DNA from 3 places in the Rhizobium sp. B230/85 genome. Region 2 is predicted to be linked to each of the others. Evidence: riboswitches for the same ligand, from Rfam matches in the RefSeq annotation. Region 2 holds a riboswitch; each other region holds the start of a gene.
The links. Region 2 has a riboswitch for thiamine pyrophosphate ahead of J5289_RS12780 (YkoF family thiamine/hydroxymethylpyrimidine-binding protein). Riboswitches for the same ligand answer to the same signal wherever they lie in the genome.

Region 1 (3,270 bases), 1.3 Mb from region 2:
CGCCGTCATGCCGGTCTACGGCAAGCTGGGCGACCTTTTCGGCCGCAAATACGTGATGATCACCGCGATCGCCATCTTCACCGTCGGCTCCGCCATTTGCGGTCTTGCCGTGTCGATGAACACGCTGATTGCTGCCCGCGTCCTTCAAGGCCTTGGCGGCGGCGGTATCCTCGTATCGATCTTCTCGATCAACGCCGACCTGTTCGAGCCTCGAGAGAGAGCCCGCTACCAGAGCTATTCCAGCCTGGTCCTGATGGCATCAGGCGCCATCGGCCCGGTGCTCGGCGGCACGATGAGCGACCTGTTCGGCTGGCGCTCGATCTTTCTCGTCAACATACCGATCGGCTTCATCGTCCTTGCCGGCCTCATCACCATGCTCCCCTACCGGAAACCCGCCCGCAAGCCGCAGATCGACTATGCCGGCGCAATCGTGCTGGCGATGACGACCACCTGCATCGTGCTTGCCGCTGACGGTACCCAGCTGTTCGGATCGCTGCTGTCCCCGGCAGTTCTCGCTATTATCGCATTCGGCATCGTCTGCGCCATTTCCTGGGTCTTCATCGAGCGCCGCGCCCCGGAGCCGATCGTGCCGATGCAGTTGTTCCGCAATCCGACCTTCGGGCTGTTGCTGATCACCTCGCTCACCAGCGGCGCCATCGCCATCGGAATGGTCAACTATTTCGCGCTATTCCTGCAGACGACCACTGGCCTTTCGCCCTCGGTTGCCGGCCTGTTGTTCATTCTCCTGACCGGCGGCATCGTCTGTGGCTCGCTGTCGGCGGGACGGCTTATCTCGGCCACCGGGCGCTACAAGCCCTTCGCCATCGGCAGTGCGGCCTGCAGCATGATTGCCTTTGCGGCCCTGTCGCAAGTCCATGCCGGCACGCCGGTTTATCTGATCGGCGGCCTGATGCTGCTGCATGGCATTGGCATCGGGCTTGCCCAGCAGGTGCCGGTCATCGGCATCCAGAACGCAGCCTCTAGCCGCGATATCGGAGCAGCCACCGGCGCCGTCACGCTGTCGCGCATGGGCGGCGCCTCGATCGCCATCTCCATCTACGGCGCCATCATCGGCTCCCGCCTGCTGCATGTCGGCCTGTCGATCCCCGGCGTCAGCAATATCGAGGAAGTCACGCCGAAGATGATGGCGGCCTTGCCGGCTGCCACGCGCGAAGCCGTGGCCGAAGCCTACGCTGCCGCCTTCAACCCGCTGTTCCTGACGGCGTCGGGCATCTGCCTTGTCGGCCTGGTCACCGCACTTTGCCTTAAGAACGTCCAGCTACCGGGCGCAACCATTGCCAAGACGATCGACCCTGCGGCTGCAGCCCACGTCGCGGATTGATAAAGCTGGGCTTCGCGCGTGTCGGGGCCCCTTGCCATCCACCCCTCCCGCCGCTACATCTTTCCTCGCTCTAACGGGGTGCCTCATGTCCATCCGGACATCTGGCTGAGAGGCTTTCACCAGCCAACCCGCGGAACCTGATCCGGTTAACACCGGCGGAGGGATTAGACGCGCGAAATCGACAGCGCCTATTCTCCGTTTTAACGCGAACCAAGGAGGAGGCGCTTCGATGCCCACCCGATCTCTGACGACATTTATGGCTGGCCTTGTTCTGGCGGCCGGCACGACACTTCTGACCGCTCATGCCAGCCAGGCAGCAGACAAGACACTGACCGTCTATACCTACGAGAGTTTCACCGCCGACTGGGGCCCCGGCCCCAAGGTCAAGGCGGCGTTCGAAAAGACCTGCGGCTGCACCGTCAACTATGTCGCCGTCACCGATGGCGTCGCGCTCCTGTCGCGCCTGAAACTCGAGGGCAAGGACACCAAGGCGGACGTGGTTCTAGGTCTCGACACCAATCTCGTTGATGAAGCCAGGGATACCGGTCTGTTCGAGCCCGCCGGCATCGACACGACGGCCGTGAAGCTGCCGGGCGACTTCAAGGACGACGTCTTCGTTCCCTACGATTACGGGCATTTCGCAGTGGTCTACGACACGCAGGTCATCAAGAACCCGCCGAAGAGCATGAAGGAACTGGTTGAGGGAGACCCGTCGCAGAAGATCGTCATCGAGGATCCGCGTACCTCGACGCCGGGCCTGGGCCTGCTGCTTTGGGTGAAGTCGGTTTATGGCGACAAGTCTGCGGAAGCATGGAAAAAGCTCAAGGGCCGCATCCTGACCGTCACGCCTGGCTGGTCGGAAGCCTATGACCTGTTCACCAAGGGCGAAGCGCCGATGGTGCTCTCCTACACGACGTCGACAGCCTATCACATGATCGCCGACAAGACCGACCGCTACCAGGCGGCATCCTTCTCGGAAGGCCACTACATCCAGATCGAGGTAGCAGGCCTGACGAAAACCTCTGCCAACAAGGATCTGGCGCGCGACTTCCTGAAATTCATGATCACACCCGTTTTTCAAGACATCATCCCGACCAACAACTGGATGATGCCGGTCGCCGCCACCTCGGAGCCGCTGCCGGATGCTTTCGGCAAGCTCGTCGTACCCACCAAGACGTTCCTGATGAGCCCCGCCGAAGTCGACAAGAACCGCAAGGCCTGGATCGACGAATGGCTGGCCGCCACCAGCGGCAACTGATCGAGCCCTATGCTGACGAAATCCGAGCGAGCGAAAGCACTGACCGGCGGGGCTATCAGCCTCGCCGGCATTCTGCTGTTCGTCGGCCTTGCTGTCGGCGCACTGCTCGCCGCCGGCATCGAGACGCAAGGCAACGCTCCTCTGCTCGATCCCTATATCCTGCGGGTCCTGCGGTTCACCTTGTTGCAGGCGACGCTCTCGACGGTGTTGTCGGTAACGCTTGCCATCCCCGTGGCGCGTGCCTTGGCCCGACAACGGAACTTTCCCGGCCGCCTCTGGCTGATCCGCCTCATGGCCGTGCCGATGGGGCTTCCGGTGCTGATCGGCGCCATGGGGCTTCTGGGCATCTGGGGCCGACAGGGCATCGTCAACGACGCCCTGCAGACGCTTGGCCTCGCACAACCGGTCAGCATTTATGGGCTTTCCGGCATTCTCGTAGCCCATGTGTTTTTCAACCTGCCGCTCGCCGTCAGGCTGATGCTGCCGGGCCTCGAGCGCGTGCCGCCGGAATACTGGTTGATGGCATCCGGCCTTGGCATGCGTCCGGGCGCCGTATTCCGCTTCATCGAATGGCCTGTGCTGCGGGCACTCATCCCCGGTATCGCCGGCCTCATCTTCATGCTCTGTGCCACCAGTTTTACCCTGGTCCTGATGCTCGGCGGCGGACCGG
Region 2 (3,270 bases):
CAGTATCGGTCGAGTTGTCCGCAGTTGACACCTCCTGCTCCGACGACAGCGAACTGCAGCGCAAGTATCCAGAATTGCGCGGCTGAAGCCGTGCCGAACGGGAGGACCCGCAGACATGAGGCCAGCAGAGCGAGAGGTCGTCTTCTCCAAGCGCGCACTTGCCGCAACGATAACAGGGATCGACAGCGATGACGGCGCCGACGACATGATTGTAGGCCTGTCACTGGGTGAGGCTATCCTGTTCGTCGCCGAAGAGGCAGGTATAGGCGCTTCCAACGCCCATGTTTCTTATGGCGAGAGCAGAACTCTCAGCTATACCGATTGTCTCAGTGTCTATCGAGATTTCGGGCTATCCCTCAAGGCTGACGCGAAGAGTTGAGATTGTGAAACGCAGTGCCGGCGTACTGATCTACCGCTTTGCCACACATGGGGCACCCGAAGTCCTGCTCGTCCATCCGGGCGGCCCCTTCTGGGCCCGCAAGGACGAAGGCGCCTGGTCGCTTCCAAAAGGCGGCATCGAACCGGACGAGGACGATCTCGCCGCGGCCCGCCGGGAGGTCCGCGAGGAGATCGGCACCAGCCTCGACGGTCCGTTCACGCTGCTCGGGGAAATCAGACAGCCTGGTGGCAAAGTCGTCGTCGCTTTCGCGGCCAATGCCGAGATCGATGCAGACGCGATCGTCAGCAACAGTTTCGAAATGCAGTGGCCGCCGAAATCCGGCCAGATACAAAGTTTTCCGGAAGTCGACCGCGCCGGCTGGTTCGATCTCGATCAGGCGGAAATCAAGCTGCTGCGGGGGCAACGACCGTTTCTCGAGGCATTCAAGGCGTTCATGGAGCGCCTTGACGTCCCTAGTCGTCGAGCGTGATCCACGCGGGAGCATGATCGCTGGCATGCGCCCAGCCGCGGACGTCCCTGTCGACCCCGGCGTCGCACAGCCGCTCGACCAGCGAGGGACTGAGGAGGAAGTGGTCGATGCGCAAACCGGCATCGCGGGCATAGGCGTTGCGGAGATATTTCCAGAACGTATAGATCCGTTGATCGGGGTGCATCTGCCGTATGCCGTCTGTCCAGCCTTGATCGAGGAGCTCCCGGAAGGCGTAGCGGACATTGGGATGAAACAGCGCATCGTCGATCCAGCGTTTCGGATTATAAACGTCGAGTTCGGTCGGCATCACATTGAAATCGCCGGCAAGGACGACCGGGACCTCGAGCTCCAGAAGCTCGGTCGCATAGTCGGCGAGGCGCTGGAACCAGGCTAGCTTGTATTCGAACTTCGGGCCTGGTTGCGGATTGCCGTTCGGAAGGTACAGGCAGCCGACCAGGACGCCGCCGATTGCCGCCTCGATATAACGGCTCTGTCCATCGTCATCACCGGGCAACCCGCGTCTGGTCTCCAGCGGCATAGCGTCCCGCGCCAGGATTGCCACGCCGTTCCAGCTTTTCTGCCCATGCCAGATCGCCCCGTAGCCTGCCCGCTCGATTTCCCGAGCCGGGAAGCGGGTGTCCGGCGCCTTCAATTCCTGCAGACAGACGATGTCCGGACTGAATTCGTCGAGCCAGCGCAGCAGGTTTTCGAGGCGACCGTTCACGCCGTTTACATTGTAGGTCGCAATTTTCATCTGATGGCGTCCCTGCGCGTTGCAAGCCGCAACTCTCGCCTCGCAAACGGGTCAGGCGGCAAAAGGATGCATGCGGCCTGCCATGACCTTGCAGTTCCACTCCCTCGGCCGACCCGGGAAAAATCTGCTTTTATCTCTTCCGCTCCATGCTATCAGAGGGGATCGACAGGGGTGCTCCGTATTGCCGGGGCTGAGACCGAAGCGCACATGCTTCCAAACCCTAAAGCTGATCTGGATAATACCAGCGGAGCGAGGCGGGCTAAAATGTTTTCAGGCGCACAAATATCACTTTATCCGATGACCGACGATTTCGTCGGCGTCATCCACGGCGCGCTCGGTGCTCTGGACCCCTATCGTGACCAGATGCGGGTGTCGACCGACGATCTCTCGACCCTGCTGGTCGGCTCGACCGACGTACTATTTCCAGCGATGCGCGACCTCTTCGTGGCGGCAGCCTCATCGGGCAAGCACTGCGTACTGCACGCCACGGTATCGCGCGGCTGCCCCGGCGAACCCGACGATCCGATCTGCACGCCAAGCACCAGCATGGTCAGCACCCTACCGCTCGAAGAACGCAAGCAGGCGGCTCTCGCAGCCGTTCGCGAAACGCCCCTGACGGGAGAGACTGTCTCCGCGCAATTCTCGCTCTACGTTCTCGGCATCGATCAGCACATGGACGAGATCTACGGCTGCATCGACTTCCTCAAGCAGTCCGGCGTGTTCCACAGTTCAAAGAACTTCTGCACCAAGCTGCGCGGCGATGCCGGCGCGGTCTTTGCGACGATCAACGAGGCCTTCTGCCGCTTTGGCCCGACCATGGGCCACGTCACGCTCGATATCACTATATCTGCCCATAGCCCCTCGTCATCCTGAGATCAACCGGGGAAGCCAGCATTACTGTCGAGGATCGTTGCCGAGGTCTCGCGCCGGTTTCGGTTTGGCGAACAGATAGCCCTGAACCTGCGTGCAGCCGATCTCCTGGAGAACGGCGAACTGCTCCTCGGTCTCCACGCCCTCCGCCGTCGTCGACATCCCCAGGGTCTGGGCAAGAGCGGTGATGAGCCGGACGACGGACAGTGATTCCGAATGCAGGGTCAACTCGCGGATGAACGACCGATCGATCTTGATCTTGTCGAAGGGGAAACTTCTGAGATTGGACAGCGACGAATAGCCGGTACCGAAATCATCCATAGCAATCGAGATGCCGAGTTTCTTGAGGGCCAGCAAGGTCGACGCCGTATGGGCGCCTGCATCGAGCAGGACGGATTCCGTGATTTCCAGCTCCAGCCGGCCGGCCTCGAGCCCGCTATCCGTCAGGGCCGCGACGACCGTCTGGATCAGGTTGTCGTTACGGAACTGGATCGGGGAAAGATTGACGGCGACCGTGATGTGGTCAGGCCAGCGCACGGCATCGGCGCAGGCCTGGTTGAGCACCCACGCACCGAGCGCGCCGATCAGCCCTGTATCCTCGGCAATCGGGATGAAGTCCATTGGCGGGATTTGACCCATCCGGGGATGGTTCCACCGTAACAGCGCCTCGTAGCCGGATACCTGACGCGTCGCGGTGTCCACGAGAGGCTGGTAGTAAACTTCCATCTCGCGCCGCTTGAGCGCTTTGCGCAGATCGACTTCCAGCGCCTTTCGCGC
Region 3 (3,270 bases), on a different replicon from region 2:
CGCTTTTTGCCTCTACCAGATCGACTTTCGCAGGCCGCGCCTTGATCAGTTCTTTCAATGCGAGACCGCCGGCAAAAACGATGAAATCCGCACGGTTCACAGTCGCTAGGCTCTTCTTCGCATCCAGCACCTCGACCCAGTCGATGAATACCTTTGCAAGCTTGTCCTCGTCGATGGTGACAGACAGTCCGTAACGCGCAGATAGCGTCTGCGCACTGCTGCGAAATGACTTTCGAAACCATCTGAGTTGGCGGAGCCGATGTCCGAAATCAGGCTCTGCTGCAATCTCATTCTGGGTGAGCAGATCCAAGCGCGTAACTCCGGCAGGACAAATTATCCCGAATATTGCGCTTAATTTGTACAATATGCATAAGAAACTGTCAAATGTTCAGCGCACAGCTTCAGGGAAGGTGTCTGAGAAGGCTCGTGCAGGTTTTAATCAGTGCTTCGGTTCGCAAGCCGGACCTGATGGCTTCCTGAAAGACCTCGCTGCGGAGATTGCAAACCGTGATCGCATCCGGCGTAAACGACTGAAACTCGCTTCCCGTGAGGCGATCTGAAATCGAAAGTGCGAACGCAAGCGACAGGGCCGCATAGAGTTTCCAGGTTTCGCTGTCATGGACATTGCCAACGCTCGCGATTGGCTCGTGCTTTACAAACGCGACGAAAACTGTTGCGCAGCAGGTGCCGAGGTCGTCCAAGGTCCATCGCTCGCTTCTGGACGCCGTCATGACTTGCCTTGCCGCTGCCGTGACGCGCGCTTTCAGGATGAGCCGGGCCGGGCCAACGCCCTTGGTGATGAGCTTGAGCGCCGTGTAAAGGTCGTCGGTGAGTTCGTCCTCGTCGCCAGAGATTGCTCCGCTCGCTGCACCGAAGTAGAAGGAGAACTCCCGGAACCCTGCCTCCGGCGCCCGCAGATCCCGCAAAGGCGTGACGAGCGATTGCAACGTTGTCATCACCCCATCCACCGTCTGCAAAGTGCCGCCGACAAGACGGCTTAGCTCTGCCGGAAGGGGTGGCAATGGCTGGTTGGCGACGCTGATGGCGGGTGCCTCGGAGCTCAATGTGTGGATGAGATGCCGGAGGCCCCGAAACTGGTCACCGATATTGTCTTTCAGGTCCCGTCGAATGGTAGAAAGCATGGCACAGCCTCTATCTGAAGAACGCCCGGCCGAGCCGAGGCATTTCGCCAGATTATACCCTATATCAGGACAATATTGTACGCCTTCCTCGCAAAAATAGAGTCTTCCGGTTCACTTGTATGACACTCAGTAGACAAGCCAGGAGGCGCCAGTGGGTGTAGGGGCGCTTCGTCGCAAGGGGCCTTGATGCGCGCACCTAAAACGCAGCGCCGGGCCAGCGCATATCTCTGCCCGCATCATTAGTTTCAACGTCCACCGGTTCAGCTCCCATAAACCCCCGCGCCTGTGCTTCGCACCGTGCCCAACTGTACCGTCTTTCATCCCCTTGACGCCTTCGTCGGGCTGCCATAGGCTTTGTCGTATTCACCAGGGGTGTCCCGTCAAGGGGCTGAGATTCTGCTATCGCGCGCAGTGACCCGTTGAACCTGATCCAGTTCATACTGGCGTAGGGACGGTGCAAAGCGCTGCTGCAGTTACAGATCCGCATCCCGGATTCCGTGTCGGCGTTCTTCCATCATTCCGGCTCTAGGACTGGGTCTCCAAACGCAAACTTGGAGCCTCACGATGAATATTGCCTCTAAAAACCAGAGCCCGACGGTCACCTCGGGCGCATTCCCGGCCTCCCGCAAAATCCATGTCGAAGGCCAGCGATATCCCCACATTCGCGTGCCGATGCGCGAAATCTCCCTGCATCCGACTGCGGGGGAGCCGCCTGTTATCGTGTATGACAGCTCGGGCCCGTACACCGATCCAGGCCATATCGTTGCGATCGATCGCGGTCTTTCGCGCCTGCGGGAAAACTGGATCCTGGCGCGCGGCGATGTTGAGCGTTACGAAGGCCGCCACGTCATGCCGGAGGATAACGGCTTTGCCACCGGCGAGCGATTGACGCCGGAATTTCCCGTTCGCGATGCGCCTCTGAAGGCCGCTCCCGGCCGGGCCGTCACCCAGCTTGCCTATGCTCGCGCCGGCATCATCACGCCCGAGATGGAATTCATTGCCATCCGCGAAAATCTCGGACGCCAGGCTGTCCGTGAAGCCTCGTTGCGGGATGGCGAAAGTTTTGGCGCTCACATCCCGGATTTCGTAACGCCGGAATTCGTGCGCCGTGAGGTGGCCGAGGGCCGCGCCGTCATTCCGGCCAATATCAACCATCCCGAAAGCGAGCCGATGATCATCGGCCGTAATTTTCTGGTGAAGATCAACGCCAACATCGGCAACTCTGCTGTCACCTCGTCCATGGAGGAGGAGGTCGAGAAGATGGTCTGGGCGATCCGCTGGGGCGCCGATACGGTGATGGACCTGTCGACCGGTCGCAACATCCACAATATCCGCGACTGGATCATCCGCAATTCGCCCGTGCCGATTGGCACCGTGCCGCTCTATCAGGCTTTGGAAAAGGTGGGTGGCATTGCCGAAGATCTTTCCTGGGAAGTCTATCGCGACACACTCATCGAGCAGGCCGAACAGGGCGTCGACTATTTCACCATCCACGCCGGCGTCCGCCTTGCCTACATCCACCTCACCGTCAACCGCGTGACCGGCATCGTCTCGCGTGGCGGGTCCATCATGGCCAAGTGGTGTCTGCACCACCACCGCGAAAGCTTTCTCTACGAGCACTTCGACGAGATCTGCGATATCGCCCGCGCCTACGACGTGACGTTTTCGCTGGGCGACGGACTGCGTCCGGGCTCGATTGCCGACGCCAACGATGCCGCCCAGTTCGCGGAGCTGGAGACGCTTGGCGAACTGACGAAAATCGCCTGGGCAAAGGATTGCCAAGTGATGATCGAAGGACCGGGCCATGTTCCGATGCACAAGATCAAGGAGAACATGGACAAGCAGCTGGAGACCTGTGGCGAGGCGCCGTTCTACACGCTTGGACCGCTGACCACCGATATCGCCCCCGGCTACGACCACATCACGTCGGCAATCGGCGCTGCGATGATCGGCTGGTTCGGCACCGCTATGCTCTGCTACGTGACACCGAAGGAACATCTGGGCCTGCCCGACCGCGACGACGTCAAGACCGGCGTCATCACCTACAAGATCGCCGCCCATGCGGCCGATCTCGCCAAGGGCCATCCGGGCGCACGCCTGCGTGACGATGCGCTGTCGCGCGCACGGT

Region 1: linked by a shared signal. The riboswitch ahead of thiB (thiamine ABC transporter substrate binding subunit) and the one ahead of J5289_RS12780 (YkoF family thiamine/hydroxymethylpyrimidine-binding protein) in region 2 are both predicted to bind thiamine pyrophosphate.
Region 3: linked by a shared signal. The riboswitch ahead of thiC (phosphomethylpyrimidine synthase ThiC) and the one ahead of J5289_RS12780 (YkoF family thiamine/hydroxymethylpyrimidine-binding protein) in region 2 are both predicted to bind thiamine pyrophosphate.

The regions. Positions count from the first base shown of each region.
Region 1 is NZ_CP072156.1:217,353-220,622, forward strand. Features, by position in the region: gene J5289_RS01095 (MDR family MFS transporter) at 1-1,342, shown strand, start outside; TPP riboswitch at 1,407-1,523, shown strand; gene thiB (thiamine ABC transporter substrate binding subunit) at 1,572-2,600, shown strand; gene thiP (thiamine/thiamine pyrophosphate ABC transporter permease ThiP) at 2,610-3,270, shown strand, end outside.
Region 2 is NZ_CP072156.1:2,634,588-2,637,857, forward strand. Features, by position in the region: gene J5289_RS12760 (hypothetical protein) at 1-86, shown strand, start outside; gene J5289_RS12765 (hypothetical protein) at 116-379, shown strand; gene J5289_RS12770 (NUDIX domain-containing protein) at 381-869, shown strand; gene xth (exodeoxyribonuclease III) at 853-1,623, opposite strand; TPP riboswitch at 1,781-1,893, shown strand; gene J5289_RS12780 (YkoF family thiamine/hydroxymethylpyrimidine-binding protein) at 1,888-2,496, shown strand; gene J5289_RS12785 (bifunctional diguanylate cyclase/phosphodiesterase) at 2,518-3,270, opposite strand, start outside.
Region 3 is NZ_CP072158.1:104,776-108,045, forward strand. Features, by position in the region: gene J5289_RS25580 (hypothetical protein) at 1-310, opposite strand, end outside; gene J5289_RS25585 (hypothetical protein) at 402-1,142, opposite strand; TPP riboswitch at 1,501-1,612, shown strand; gene thiC (phosphomethylpyrimidine synthase ThiC) at 1,707-3,270, shown strand, end outside.